DNA from 2 places in the Arthrobacter sp. AK01 genome. Region 2 is predicted to be linked to the other one. Evidence: riboswitches for the same ligand, from Rfam matches in the RefSeq annotation. Region 2 holds a riboswitch; the other holds the start of a gene.
What was found. A riboswitch is a leader RNA that binds a small molecule or an ion and turns the genes downstream of it on or off. The one in region 2 is predicted to bind cyclic di-AMP.

Region 1: another riboswitch for cyclic di-AMP. It lies ahead of LN996_RS06445 (M23 family metallopeptidase); the one in region 2 lies ahead of LN996_RS19975 (hypothetical protein).

What each region holds. Positions count from the first base shown of each region.
Region 1 covers NZ_JAJOHP010000013.1:45,191-52,745, reverse strand. Annotated here, with positions in the region: gene LN996_RS06475 (helicase-associated domain-containing protein) at 1-1,003, opposite strand, end outside; gene LN996_RS06470 (hypothetical protein) at 1,057-1,272, opposite strand; gene LN996_RS06465 (cold-shock protein) at 1,511-1,894, shown strand; gene LN996_RS06460 (DUF3027 domain-containing protein) at 1,903-2,517, shown strand; gene serC (phosphoserine transaminase) at 2,695-3,825, opposite strand; gene LN996_RS06450 (metal-dependent transcriptional regulator) at 4,119-4,814, shown strand; cyclic di-AMP (ydaO/yuaA leader) riboswitch at 5,000-5,241, shown strand; gene LN996_RS06445 (M23 family metallopeptidase) at 5,246-6,076, shown strand; cyclic di-AMP (ydaO/yuaA leader) riboswitch at 6,202-6,383, shown strand; gene LN996_RS06440 (C40 family peptidase) at 6,388-7,131, shown strand; gene LN996_RS06435 (NlpC/P60 family protein) at 7,232-7,555, shown strand, end outside.
Region 2 covers NZ_JAJOHP010000075.1:6,382-13,936, reverse strand. Annotated here, with positions in the region: gene LN996_RS20000 (maleylpyruvate isomerase family mycothiol-dependent enzyme) at 1-330, shown strand, start outside; gene LN996_RS19995 (alpha/beta fold hydrolase) at 330-1,151, shown strand; gene LN996_RS19990 (DUF6480 family protein) at 1,232-1,504, shown strand; gene LN996_RS19985 (ATP-dependent DNA ligase) at 1,505-2,569, opposite strand; gene LN996_RS19980 (hypothetical protein) at 2,615-2,845, shown strand; cyclic di-AMP (ydaO/yuaA leader) riboswitch at 2,975-3,121, shown strand; gene LN996_RS19975 (hypothetical protein) at 3,124-4,437, shown strand; gene LN996_RS19970 (CdaR family transcriptional regulator) at 4,626-5,840, opposite strand; gene ald (alanine dehydrogenase) at 6,050-7,168, shown strand; gene LN996_RS19960 (DUF559 domain-containing protein) at 7,393-7,555, opposite strand, start outside.

The DNA of each region.
Region 1 (7,555 bases), on a different contig from region 2:
CCACACCGCCGCTCCTGAGGGTGGACAGGGGCTGCTCCCGCACAGCGAACAGCAGCTCGCTGGTCAGTCGCAGGATCTCCGCAATGGCACCCATCGCAGCGTTCCGCCGCAAGGCAGCGCTGGTGTGGCCCAGCTCCGGAACGGGCGGCGAGAGCGTGAAGTCATCCACGATCGCACCCCCACGGAGGGCAAGTCCCACGCTGTGGGGCAGTTCAACATGGCCGGCATCCAGGGGAACAAGCAGGCCGCGGGCCAACAGCCAGTCGATGGGCCCGACGTCGTGGCTTTCGTGGGTGACGGACGCCCGCCGCTGTGCTTGGGGTACTGCGCCCATGGCCCAACTGCCAAACTTGTCCAGCAGGCCCACGGTCCGCTCCGGTGCCGTCGCCAGGATCGCGCGCAGGTTATCCGGTGTGGAGGTCCAACGCTGGAGCGCGAGGGCTGCATCCATGGGAGTGCTGGCAGGGTGGATGCCAGCGCCGCTTTGCTGGAGTTCGGCCACCAATTGCACCACGCGCTGGGCAAAGGCGGGCTGCAGACGGACCAGTTCCGTATAACTCCTGCCCAAACCTGCCGGATAGATTCCGATGACGTCCTTGAGGCTGCCTACTGGAAGGTAGAAGCGCTGGCGGGACGAGGTGGCAGGCGAACCGGCCGGCGGATCGGCACGGTGGATGAGGGCCAGCTCCTGCAGTTTGGCAAGGATGGGGTCCAGCGCCGACAGGGTGGAGCCGGCAATGACCTTCTTGAGTCCTGCTGCGGAAATGCTGTGCCCGGTATCGGCGTTGGTACACAGGTGCAGTGTCTCCAAGACCTGCATTTCGGGCTTGTTCAGGCGTTCCAAGGCCCGCTGAACACTGACACGGGCACTCGCCCTCGCAGCCAAGGCGGCAAAGTCCGGCGCCATGGGGGAGATCAGGTCCGGTCGCGCAGCAAACAAGGCCCGCAGCGAATTGTCGCTGCGCGCTTCCAGTTCCTTGCTGAGCGCGCGTATAAGGGACATCAATCCAACGTTACCGCCCCGCGGCCGCTGGTGCCTGCCGGCAGCTCACCTGGTTACTGACGGCGGCGCTGGCGAACCGCGTCCAATACCAGGACCACCGCCAGCATGAAGGCCACGGGCAAGCCATAAAGGGCTGTGTAGGTGACCCAAACCGGTGCCGCACCACCGTTGTAGGCGATCGCCATGACGGCCCCGACGGCGGCCAGGGAGGCTACCGCGATCACGGCGGCGATGATCATGAGGGGGCGGCGGTAACCCTGGGAAGTCATGCCCCCAACGCTAGCAGCAGCACCGGAACAGGATGCATTACGGCTGCCTCGATGCTGTTCGGGTACGGCTGCTGTCCTCCCTGATCGCGGCAAAGCGGGAATAGCGGGCCAGGCAGGATAACCTTGAAGGAACAGACCAACACGGACCGGGCTGTCACCCTCGATCCCGCAGAACCCTGCGGATGCGGTGTTTGGCCCGACGTGTCTCCCAAAAGCAAGAACGAAGAAGGTTGATTACGTGCCTACCGGCAAGGTCAAGTGGTATGACAAGGAAAAAGGCTTCGGATTCCTCGCGGCTGAAGACGGCCAGGAAGTATTCCTGCCCAAGACGTCCCTGCCCGCGGGCGTAACGGAGCTCAAGGCCGGAACCCGCGTGGAGTTCGGCGTGGCCGATGGCCGCCGCGGCGCGCAGGCGCTGGGGCTGCGTGTCCTGGAAAAGACCCCGTCCATCGCCAAGGCCAAGCGCATGAACGCCCGGGACCTCGCGCCAATGGTGCAGGACCTGGTGACGGTACTGGACAACCTCTCGGGTTCTTTGTCGTCCGGCAAGTACCCTGACGGCAACAAGGCAAAAGCCATCAGCATGGCGCTGCGCAAGGTTGCCGACGAGCTGGAAGCCTAGGACCGGCCATGACATCGGAATCCGCACAGGATACAAAGGCCGGAAGGAACGCCGAGGCAAGCCCTGCGGCCGGTCCTGACGCTGCCCAGGCTCCTGGCAACGGGGAAGCCCCCGCGCGGAAGCCCGTTGCGGACAAGTCACGGGCCGGCTTGCCCGTGTGGCGCACCGGGAAGCCGGACGCGTTCCTTGCTGCCGCCGTCGACACTGCGCGCGAGGCCGTGGAGGGCATTGCCAATCCCGGTGAGGTCGGGCCGCACCTCGGTGCCAAATCGGAGGGCGACCGCGTTGTCACCCACCTGTTTGAGTCCAGGCTTGCCGGATATGGCGGTTGGCAGTGGTATGCCGTGGTGACCCGCAATTCACGATCCAAGATCGTGACCGTGAGCGAACTGGGCCTGCTGCCCTCAGAGGATTCCATCCTGGCCCCTGAATGGGTGCCATGGGCCAAGCGTGTCCGTCCCGAGGATGAGACGCCCTTGGTGGAGGAAACCGTGGAGGACGTCACGGAGGAGTCCGTTCAAGCGGACGAAGACGAGGCCACGGAACCGGCTGACGCGGACGCCGATTCCGACGAACCCGGCGCAGGCAGTGAAGATGACGACGACGAAACCGGTGCCGAATAAGCGTTGCGGTAATCCCGGGGTGAACGGAGCTGAAGGTGGACACTGATGTCCACCTTCAGCTGTTTAACCACTGGATGCGCCTTGGACACCGAACTGCGCCTTGGACACCGAACTGCGCCTTAAACAGCGGCGGCGCCGTCCGGACTTACCGAACGACGCCGACCACAGCCGGTGTTGCTACTTCTTCAGTTCGCCCACTACGTAGTCGATGCTGGCGAGCAGTGCGGAAACGTCGTCCGGTTCGATGGCGACGAACGTGGCAATGCGCAGCTGGTTGCGGCCGAGCTTGCGGTAAGGCTCGGTGTCCACCACGCCGTTGGCGCGCAGGACCTTGGCGATGGCTGCGGCATCAATGGAATCGTCGAAGTCGATCGTGGCGATGACATTGGAGCGGTCTTCGGGGTTGGTGACAAACGGCGTCGCGTAGTCCGAAGCCTCTGCCCACGAGTAGATGCGGTTGGCCGAGTCCGCAGTGCGCTTGCTGGCGAAGTCCAGGCCGCCGTTGCTGTTGAGCCACTGCACCTGGGCGTCCAGCGTCACCAGGGTGGACAACGACGGTGTGTTGTACGTCTGGTTCAGCTTGGAGTTGTCGATGGCCGTCTGAAGGTCCAGGAAGTCCGGGATCCAGCGGCCGCTGGCCTTGACCCGCGCGGCGCGTTCCAGGGCGGCGGGGGAGAAGAGGCCCAGCCACAGTCCACCATCGGAGGCGAAGTTCTTCTGCGGGGCGAAGTAGTAGACATCCGACTCGGCAACGTCAACGTCGAGGCCGCCGGCAGCCGAGGTGGCATCCACCAGGACGAGGGAGCCTTCGTCGGCCCCCTGCACGCGCTTTACGGGAGCAGCTACACCCGTGGAGGTCTCGTTCTGGGGCCAGGCATAGACGTCGACGCCCGTTTCGGCCTGTGCCACCGGGCGGGTGCCGGGCTCGGATTTAATGATGGACGATGCATCAAGGAACGGTGCCTTGTTGGTAGCGGCGGCAAACTTCGATCCGAATTCGCCGAAGGAAAGGTGCTGGGCCTTCTTCTCCACCAGTCCGAAGGCAGCGACGTCCCAGAATGCCGTGGAGCCGCCAACGCCGAGGACAACCTCATAGCCCTCGGGTGCGCGGAAGAACTGGCTGAGCCCTTCCCGGACGGACCCCACCAGGTTTTTCACCGGTGCCTGGCGGTGTGACGTGCCGAGGATGGTGGACGACGCGGCAGACAGGGCCTCGATCTGCTCCGGGCGGACCTTGGACGGTCCTGCGCCGAAGCGTCCGTCCTTGGGCAGCAGATCGGCGGGAATGGTGATGCTGTTGTCGCTCACGTGTGGCTCCAATGGGTATCGGCTAGAGATGGGTCGTGGCAGGTGGCATCAACTGCCCCTTCGACACCCCAATTCTGCCTGACGTGGCCCGGGGGCAGGAACCTGTGGCCGTCATAGTCCGCCACGTGGAATATGGACGAACCATATGCGACCGGAATTATCCAGAGTAATTCCAAATAAGCTAGGCTGGGGGTTGGCGTTCATGGGGCGGCGGTGCACACCGTCCGCACCGGCAAGGGACGCGGTACGGTGGAGATTACGCAAGGAACTGCGTTCGAGGAGAGCTGAGCTGGATGACGGATCTGATCGATACCACTGAGATGTATCTTCGGACCATTTTGGAGCTTGAGGAAGAAAACATCGTGGCGTTGCGGGCCCGCATCGCCGAGCGCCTGCGGCACTCCGGACCTACGGTTTCCCAGACCATCGGACGCATGGAGCGCGACGGCCTGGTGGTTGTGTCCAACGACCGCCACCTGGAACTTACCGAGGTTGGACGGAAGCGTGCCACAGAGGTCATGCGCAAGCACCGCCTTGCCGAGCGGCTCCTGGCGGACGTTATCGGCCTGGACTGGGCCTACGTCCATGATGAAGCGTGCCGGTGGGAGCATGTGATGAGCGAGCGGGTGGAGCGCCGGTTGTACGAGCTCCTGGAACACCCCACCGAATCCCCGTATGGCAACCCCATCCCCGGACTTGAAGCGCTTGGCGGCCTTGCGAGCCAGCCCTTGTCCCGGATTGACGTCAACCTCCTGCAGGCTATGGACGGCTATGCCACAGATTCCCGGGTGGCGGTAACCCGCCTCGCGGAGCCCATCCAGGTGGAACCTGAACTCCTCACGCAGCTGGACGAAGGTGGAATCCGTCCAGGCGCAACAGTCTCGCTGGCGCGCGTCGGCGAGTACATCTCCGTCCGGGTTCCCGGCATCGAGGGCGCGCTGGAGCTTCCGCCGGAAGTTGCGGCACACGTCTTCGTATCCGTCAGCTGAGGGCTGGCCTGTACCCAACCCGTGTCATATCTCACTTTCGCGGCTTTGGCGCGCGTGTGACCTGCGGTTTTTCAGGATTGATGATAAGGGCCTGCCGCGCCACGTGCGTTTCTGTTGATAACGAATTTATTACTGCGGGGCTTAATCCCCTATAGTTATCTACTAGCGCTGATACCAAAGCGTTACCTGTTCCGGAGCCGAGCTCTGCCAGCGGAACAGGTGTGTCATCCACCACTGGCAGAGGCGGGGGAACCACAAGCGGCTGTCTAAAGAAGCAGCCTTGGGGTGAAGTCCGCAGCAGAAGTGCCCACTGACGCAAGTCCTTCCTTGGATACCTGTGTGCCGTGAGCGCCTCGTGCGGACCGGGTCTTTGAACTCTCTGACCCGAATCCGACAGCTAACTTCGCAGGCTTTTTAGAGAGGAACAGAGTTTGACAACGCAGAACGTCAGGGGCCGCCGCCGCGCGTCCGGCCCCGCTGCTGAGCTGCGGCCAGCCCGCGTCGTATCGGAGATCCGGCCACGCGACACCGAGCGCCAGGTGCGTCGCCGTAAGAGCCCGTTGCGCCAGGTAGCCGACTTTGCCGCAGCCAGTGGCGTCGGGCAGAAGGCCGGAGTTGCGCTTGCCGCCACCGGACTCGCCCTGACTGTCGGTCTGCCGGCCACGAGCCCCGTCATGGCCACCTCGGAATCAGGCCAAACCGAGTCGGCCCTTGCCGTCACCGGTGGCAGCCAGCCCGAGGTTTCCGCAGCCGCATCCGCCAAGATCGACTTCAGCCGCGCTGCCGTTGCCACTGCAGCCGACCCCGACGGAAAGCTGAAGCAACTGCTCAGTGCGCAGTCCGCGGGCAGCATCCAGCGGGCCTCGTCGGCGGGCACCATGGCCAGCCCCTTGGACACGCTGACCACAGCTTCCCCGTTTGGCTACCGCGTCAGCCCCCTCACGGGCGGCGCCGGCGACTTCCACCGCGGCCAGGACTTCGTGGCTCAGTGCGGCACCGCCGTACATGCGGCAGCCAGCGGCAAGGTCACCTTTGCTGGATGGCACGAGTACGGCGGAGGCAACCGCGTGGTGGTAGACCACGGGAATGGCCTCGAAACCACGTACAACCACCTGTCATCCTTCACCGTCAAGGTGGGCCAGACGGTCAGCCGCGGCGATACGGTCGCACTGAGCGGCACCACAGGCGCTTCCACCGGCTGCCACCTCCACTTTGAGGTCCAGGTCAATGGTGAAGTTGTCGACCCCATGGGCTGGCTCTAAGGCCAGTTGATGGTTGTCTCTCGCATTCGTGACACACCCCGTGACCTGAATGTGACATTCGCGTTCAACTGTTGTACCGTACAAAGCGCATCGGCTTTTTAGGGGGCCGGTGCACTTGAGTGGATTGCCTAGCTCTGCCACCACTCGAGGTCCGTTCGCATAAATCGTCTGGCAGGGGCGGGGGAACCACTTCTGGTCTTCGAAAGAAGGCCTTGGGGTTAAGTCGCAAAGCTTCCTTGAAGCAGCGCGGCCGGATGACTCCCATCCGAATCCGACAGCTCACCTCGCAGGCATTGGGAGAGGCTACCTACGTGTCATCACGCACTACCCCTGCGCGCCACCGCGCCGAATCGGTTCGTACGAACCCCTTGAACACGCTTTCCAAGGCTGTTTCATCGAATGCCGGTACCGTTGGCCGCCAGGCCGTCGTTCTGGCAGCAGCATCAGGCCTCGTCCTCAGCGTCGGCTTGCCGGCACAGGCAGCTGACACCGACGTTTCCAAGTCGGAAGCCTCCAGCACCCAGCAGATGGTTGCCACCGCCGTCGTCACCGCGGAGCCCACAGCTACCGTTTCCTTTGAAAGCCCCGTTGTGGCCACCAAGGAAGCCCCCAAGATCCAGCGCGCTTCGCAGACCACCCAGCGGGCCACTGCAAACGGCACGCAGGACGCAGCAGGTGCTGTCACCGCCAAGTCGTCCGAAGCCAAGGACGCTGCTTCCAGCGCCGCGGCCTCCGGCCTCGCTGCCATCGCCTACACCGGCATTGGCCACCCGTACGTTTGGGGCGGCACAACGCCCAACGGATGGGACTGCTCCGGCTTCACCCAGTGGGTCTACGCACAGGCTGGCATCAGCATCCCGCGCGTCAACGCCTGGACGGCCATGAAGCCCACCAGTACTCCGGCCCCCGGTGACCTGGTCATGCAGAACGGCGGAGCCCACGTAGGCATCTACGTTGGCAACGGCATGATGATCAGCGCTTTGAACCCGGGCCAGGGCACGCTCCTGCACTCGGCTGCCTCCACCGGCACGTCCTCCTTCTTCACCCTCCGCTAGAAACAATCCGGTTCGAGGTTCGCCAGCATGCCCCCCAAGTGCTGGCGCGCCGATTAGCCGCGTGTACCCCAACTGCATGCGGATATGAAAAGAGAAAACCATGACCAGTGCAAACAAAGTTGCACGGCATCGCGCTGAGGCCCCCAAGACCAGCTCGCTTGCCGTCATCGCCAAGGCCGTCAGCGACAACGCCGGTGGCGTTGGCCGCCAGGCAGCAGTCATTGCCGCAGCTTCAGGCCTGGTCCTGACCGGTAGTGTTGCTGCCAACGCTGCCGAGACCAAGGTGGACCGCGAGTCCACCTCGACGTCCACCCTTGACGTCCAGTCGGTAGTTCAGGCGACCATCGCTGCGGACTCCACGGTTGCCATCTCCTACGAGCGCCCCGTGGTCACCACGGTGGAAGCTCCGGCTCCGGTAGTGAAG
Region 2 (7,555 bases):
CCACCGGCCGGGCTGGCCACCAGGCTGGTTGAGGCGTTCGTCCACGGCGAGGACATCCGCCGGCCGCTGGGCTTGCACCGCGAATATCCGGCCGCCCACGTCGCCACTGCCATTGACTACCAAATGCGGACCACCACCAAGATGGGTGGCGGCAAGGAGATCGCAGCCGGCTGGCGCTGGGTCGCCACTGACACCCGCTTCGAGTACGGTGACGGTCCCACCGTTGAAGGTCCCGCGATCGCGCTGCTGCTGGCGGTGTCCGGTCGACCGGTAGCGGAGAGCGAATTGAGCGGCCCTGGCGCTCCGGCGTTCCTGCAGCGGCAGCCCTGATGACAACGCGGGGGAAGCCGGCACCGCTGCTGTCTGCCGACGTCGAGGTTTTGGGACTGAAGGGGCGGATCCTCTGGACCGAGGGCACGCCTTCGCCTGGGCCTGGCTCCGAGTCGGGGTCTGAGGTGGGCGCCGAACCCGCGTACATCCTGATCCACGGCATCGGAGTCTCACACCGCTACTTGGCCCGGCTGCATGCCGTACTCGCCGCGGGCGCACCCACGTATTCCCTGGACCTCCCCGGTTTTGCCGGGACACCCAAGCCCGACCGGCAGCTCTCCGTGGAGGATTACGGTGCCTTCATCGCAGCGGCGCTCGCGTCCCATGGCATCGGTTCCTACGTGCTGGTGGGCCATTCCATGGGCGTGCAATTCACCATCGAAGCGGCCTTGCATGCGCCGGAATGCGCCCGGCAACTGGTGTTAATGGGACCGGTGGTTGATTCGCGCCACAAGAACGTGGGGCGCCAGTCCTTGGCTCTTATCCTCGACGGGCTGCTCCGTGAGAGCCCCTCGTCAAACTGGATCGTCATTTCCGACTACTTCCGCTCCGGACCGCGTTGGTACCTCACCGAGTTGCCGGTAATGATGAAGTACCCCACGGAGAAACGCCTGGCTTCGATCAGGGTTCCGGTGCTGGTGTTGCGTGGAAGCCGCGACAACGTGGCAGGTCCTGAGTGGTCGCTTCGGCTGTCGCGGGCGGTTGCAGAGGGTCGCTTGGTGGAAATTCCCGGCGTCGGACACGTGGCTCAGCACATGCGCCCGAAGGCCGTGGCGGATGCCATCCGGAGCTTCGTTACTGCGACGACACTCCACGGCTAGGTGCCCTTGTTGGCTCAGCCCGTCCCGGATAGGCTGGCGGAGCAAGCGTATTAGTAAGTTTGCTTACGAAAGGGCTGATCGTGACCAGTAAAGACCCCCAGGACGAGCAGGGCTTCGGCGTGACCGGCGCTACGGGGCCCTACGGTGCCGCAACAACCCCCGCGGCCCGGAACGACCATGTGAACGCCGATCCGGAATTGCGCCAGGACGAAGACAATGACCCGGCAGCCTCCGCCAACCCCGATCCGCTGGACGGAAATCTCACGGGACTCGAGCCCGGCGGCGGAGTACCCCCAGGGGAAACCCCGCCCGCCGAGGGCAGCATGAGCAGCGACCAAGGGCACGAGGAGTAACTACGGCAGCCTCAGGATCTCACCGAGGTCGTACTCCGCCGGCTCCTCCAGCTGCGAATATGTGCAGCTTTCCGGGGTTCGGTCCGGCCGCCACCGCCGGAACTGCGTGGTGTGGCGGAAGCGGTCGCCCTCCATGTAGTCGTAGGCCACCTCGATCACCAGTTCGGGGCGCAGCGGCACGAACGAGAAGTCCTTGCCCCCGCTCCACCGGCTCTGGGCACCAGGCATCCGGGAACCCGCGACCCCTTCGCCCTGGCTGGCCCACTCGCCCCAAGGGTGCTCGCTGAGTTCAACCTGGTAGGGCTCAAGCTCGGCCACCAGGCTTTCCCGCTTGGCCATGGGGAATGAGGCCACCACCCCCACGTGCTGGAGGCGTCCGGCGTCGTTATAAAGGCCCAACAGCATGGACCCCACAACTTTCGCCGTCTTGTGCCAGCGGAATCCGGCCACCACGCAGTCCGCCGTCCGCTCGTGCTTGGTCTTGAACATCACGCGCTTGTTGGGTTGATAGGTCCCATCCAGCGGCTTGGACAGCACACCGTCCAAGCCTGCGCCCTCGAGCTGCACGAACCACTCCTGCGCCCGCTCAAGGTCCGTCACCGCGGGCGTCACGTAGACGGGAGGCTCAGCCTTGGCGAGCGCGCGTTCAAGGATGGCGCGGCGCTCAGAGAACGGCCTGCCCATCAGGTCCTCACCGCCCAGGGCCAGGATGTCGAAGGCGATCATGGATGATGGGGTCTTCTCAGCGAGCATCCGGACCCGGCTGTCCGCGGGATGGATCCGCTGCTGAAGCACCTCGAATTCGAGCCTGTTGCCCTGGATCAGGACAATCTCGCCGTCGATCACGCATTTGTCCGGGAGGTTCTTCCGCAGCGCGTCCACCAGCTCCGGGAAGTACCTGGTCATGGGTTTCTCGTTGCGGCTGCCCAGGATGACCTCGTTCCCATCCTTGAAGACGATGGTCCTGAAGCCGTCCCACTTGGGCTCATAGTGCCCAACATCGGGGATGGCCGGAACGGACTTGGCGAGCATGGGCGAGACGGGCGGCATCACTGGCAGGTCCATAGACAATGTCTACCTGCCGGTGCACGCCGAAGCTAGTCTTGTGCCATGGATATCTTGGCCGTGTTGGCCGCAGTACTCGGAGTTCCCGCGCTCCTCGCCGGCCTCTGGTACTGGACCTCGCGGCAGTCCAAGCGCGGAGTCAGGCGTGCGGCGGCGGGCGGGATGCTGGGCATCGCCGACGAGATCTTCCGCCCTGAGACTCATCAGGCACATCAAATCCAGAAGATCCAGCACGAGCTCCCGGCTCCAGCGCCGGCCCCGAAGCCTAAGCGCTAGAGGCCTCTCAATGGGGGAGGCCTACCGCCCGTTACATTAATGTGACTTTACTTTCCGGCTCATGTACCGTCGTAGGGCGACCCTTATCTCCGCTGGGCCGCTTCCGGATTGACGCCGAGCTCTGCCGCAATCCGGGATCCGCCAGACCCGCGGCAGAGGCGGGGGACCCAAAAGTTCCCGGACTTGATTCAAGTCCTTGGGGTGAAGCCGCCTTGTGCGGCCGGACGGCCTCGTCCGAACCCGACAGCTAACCTCGAAGGCGTTGAGAGGCAACCACCATGTCCCCAACCATGGATCAGCCGCGCCGCGCCCAGACTGAGCGCGAGCGCACCAAGCCAACCGGACGCCGTCGGGCCCAACCCAGCGGATCCCCCATCAGCGCGCCTGCAGACTCCGTCGCGGCGCCCGAAACTACAAGCACGACGCCGGAAGCCGCCACCGCGGCCGACCCCACCGTCGCAACGCCCACCACCCGCGCAGCCGTACGCGCGGCCGAGCGGGAGCAGGCAACCCAGGCTGTGATCGCTCCTGCAGAGCCCGCAACTGGGGAATCATCCCGGCCCGGGCCTGTTGAGGCGGCAACTGCAGCCATTCCGGTCGTTCAAGCTGAGACTCCGGCATCCACCACGCCGGGGCCTCCCACCGCGGCCATCCCGATCGTTAATCCCACAAGCCCTCAGCCAGGCTCGTCGGAACCAGCCACGGCAGCCATCCCCGTGGTGGCAGCCCGCGATGAATCCGCGACCACATCCGCGGCTCCGGCCCCTGTGTCGCCGCGAGGCAAGTCCCCGGCCCAGGTCGCCGCGGCCGCAACGGCGTCGGCGTCACTCGCCGGCCGCAAGGATGTTCGCAAGCAGGCAGCGTCAGCCGCTGCCGCCAAATCCAGCTTTGGTGGCTCCTCCTTTGGCCGGGAACCCCACACGGTTTTGCGGAAAGCTGCGTCGGTCAAGCACATGAGCCAGCGCATGGCCGTGGTGGCAGGTGCCCTCGGCCTGGTCCTGACGGCCGGAACCTTGGGGCAGGCTCTCGAGCTGCCCTTCTTCGGCCAGGAAACGCCAGCCCAGGAAGCCAGCGGTAGCGGCACCGATCGAAACTCGGGCTCGGCAACCCCCGCGCCCAGCGCTTCGTACTCCACCGCCTCATCGCCTTCTGCATCAGCGGCGGCGACATCGGAAGCCGGTCAGCCGGCCACGGTTCCGGAGGCACCCGCCGCCGTTTCGCCGTCGTCGATTCCTACCCCGAAGATTTCACTGGCTGATCCGGTGTGGGTCCCGTCCCCTGTGCCTGCGACCATCGCCGCTGCGCCTGGTACCACCAGCCCGGCACCGGCTCAGCCAGCTCCGGCTCCTGGCGACGTGCCCTCGGACACGATCACCACGCCGCCCACGACACCGTCTCCGACACCCACGACGACGCCGACTGTCACTCCGACGCCGACTCCCACTCCCACTCCCACTCCCACTCCCACGGAAACGTCCACGCAGACGTCCAAGCCCCGGCCCACCGGCAAGCCCGTTGCGTCTACGACACCGCAGGCCTCCGGGACGGCTCTTGAAGAGATCCTCGACGCCGCAAAGGAAGCCCTCAAGTGAGCACCCGCCTGCCGCGCACCAGCACGCATGCGGGCTGGCACAGCCGGTACTGCAGCAGCAGCCGGACGGCCACCTTCCGTCGTCGATTGGGGCGCTGGAGCTGCCAGCGGTTGAAACGGTCCTAAAGCGAACCCTGCGAATGAGGCAGGCACCCACGACGGGTGCCTGCCTCATTCGTCCATCCACCCTCAAATCCGAGGCCGCCCCGCCCATCGCCGCGCTTTCAAGGCAGCATGCAACTCGAGCCGGATTGCGCCGCTCAAGGGATCAGCGCCGATGAGCTGGCGGATCCTGCCGAGCCTGTTGTAGATGCTGCTTCTGTGGAGGTGGAGTTTGGCCGCCACATCCTGAACTGAACCGTCGCTGTCATAGAGAAGCTCCAGGACGGGCAACAGTTCGCCGTTCTTGTCCTGGTCCTCCAAGGACCGGAAGTGCACAGACCCGGTGTCATCCCAGCCCCCTGGTGCCAGCAGTCGGTCGAAGAGCTGGTAGACGCCCACTGCCCGGCTGTCCACAAGCTCCCCGAGTGGCTGATCGACGGCGGCCGCCTGCGCCGCAACCTTCGACTGCCGGTAGGCGCCGGCGAGCTGCCGGATGACGTGGAACGGCTCGCTGATGCCCAGGATCACCCGATCCACCGTCCTACCGGCCCGCTTGGCGAGCTCCAATTGATAATGGACCAGCACCTGGGCGTGGTCCGCCCGGCCACCCGACTCGCGGAACAAGACCACAGAATGCGTCTCGGTTCCTGCACTGAACAGCGCGGCGTTGACACCGATTGTGGACTGCAGCGCGGCCGAGCGGTGGGTCAGGGTCGCGGCAATGGGGTCGACGTCGGACCGCACACCGTCCGCGTCCAGGATGGTCACCAGTTGCCACGGACCCCGGCCTTGGATTTCCTTCCACCCAGCCACCGCTGCCACCGCGTTCGATTCCCCGCTGCATGCCGAGAGGAACTCCTGCTCACGCCTGCGCCTGAACTCTGATTCAGCGGTGTTGGAATCAAGGAGCAAACCCGCCAGCAGGTCCAATTCGTCGCGCACGCCGGGCAATTCGGCGAGTATCGCCGTCGCGCTTTGCTCTTCAACGTCGAGCTGGACCCATAAGTAGCCCACACGGAAACCCCGCACAAGGAGGGGGACGCAAACCCGGCCCAACATGCCGAGCTCCTCGTTGGCGGGAACCACGACGGGACGCACCGCCGTGGCGATGCCGTGGGACAGCTGCCAGAGGCTGACATCGCTGGGGACGCGCTTGCTGAGGAGGAAGTTCACGCGGACGCGGTCGGCGTGGGACTGGTTGGAACTGTAGGCAAGGAGGACGCCGTCGAGGTCTTCGAGGGAGAGGCCTCGGCCCAGCTTCAACGCCACGCGTTCTACGATCTGTTCCACGTCCTGCTGCATCCTTCAAAGCGTACCAACAGCAGGCGACACCTGACGCTCCAGTGCTCGACAAATGTCGAGCCCACAAAGAGAAGACCCTTGATTTTCCGGGGTTTCGGCAGAAGCGGGCGCTGGAATCCATGTCGCCTGCCTCACAGCCGGATTTATTCTTGAATCACAGCCCGCAACACATTTTCGGCCGAAGAGGCCGCTAACGATGGAGCCCACAGATGATCATCGGCGTCCCCAAAGAAATCAAGAACAACGAATTCCGCGTAGCCATCACGGCTGCAGGTGTCCACGAATTCCGCACCCACGGACACACCGTTCTGGTTGAACGCGGCGCAGGCCTCGGCTCGGGCATCACCGACGAGGAATACTCGATCGCCGGCGCTGAAATCGTCAACGAAGCTGATGATGTCTGGGGCCGTGCGGACATGGTCATGAAGGTCAAGGAGCCCATCGCCGCGGAGTACCACCGCTTCCGCAAGGGCCTCATCCTTTTCACCTACCTGCACCTGGCCGCAGAGCCCGAGCTCACTGCCGAGCTCATCAACTCCGGCGTCACGGCCATCGCTTACGAAACCGTTCAGGAAGGCCGCACCCTTCCATTGCTCGCCCCGATGTCCGAGGTCGCAGGCCGCCTCTCGGTCGTAGTCGGCGCTTCTTCCCTCATGGCCCCGGCTGGCGGCAAGGGCGTCCTCCTGGGCGGCGTACCGGGCGTCCGCCCGGCCAAGGTCGTTGTCCTCGGTGCCGGCGTTGCGGGAACCAACGCCGCTGCCATGGCGCTGGGCCTCGGTGCTGATGTCACCATCATGGACATCAACATCAATCGGCTGCGCGAACTCGACGCCCTCTACCAGGGCCGGCTGAAGACCGTTGCCTCCAACGCCTACGAGATCGAGAAGTCAGTTATCGACGCAGATCTCGTGATCGGCTCCGTCCTGATCCCGGGTGCCAAGGCTCCCAAGCTGGTCACCAACGAGCTCGTCTCCCGCATGAAGCCGGGCTCGGTCCTGGTGGACATCGCTGTGGACCAGGGCGGCTGCTTCGAGGACACGCACCCCACCACCCACCAGGAACCGACGTACAAGGTCCACAACTCGATCTTCTACTGCGTTGCCAACATGCCTGGCGCCGTTCCGAACACCTCCACGTACGCACTGACCAACGTCACCCTGCGCTACGCCGTGGCACTGGCCAACCTGGGCGTCAAGGCCGCATTCGACCGCGACCCCGCCCTGGCCGCCGGCCTCAACATCGCCGCAGGCCACGTGGCACACCACTCCGTTTCCGAGGCTCACAACCTGCCCCTCGTCAACGACTGGCACGGCCTGGTTTCCGCCTAGCTTTTAGCTTCGCGGCGGCGATTGGACGTCGTTGGGCCCCGGGTTGGGGGTTTGGGGCCGGGACGCGGCCACGGGGGGTAGGGAGATGTGGGGGGCCCGCCCCCCCCCCCCCCCCCCCCCCCGGCGGCGCCCCCCCATATATTCCGCGGGGGGGGGGCGTGGGCGCCGGCGGCCCCCGTGGCCCCGCCCCCCCCCCCCCCCAAAAAACCGGGGCTTTCCACGTGTTAGCGTCCGATCCCCCGCCGCCTGCCCAGCGCAAGCTTGAGCCGCTGCTCAACTTCCCACGGACGGCTGAGGTGATCCCACTCAATGCGGACAATCTGCCACCCCATTGCTTCGAGCGCCTTCTCCCTGCGACGTTCCTCGAAAATGACCTCGTCCGTGGGC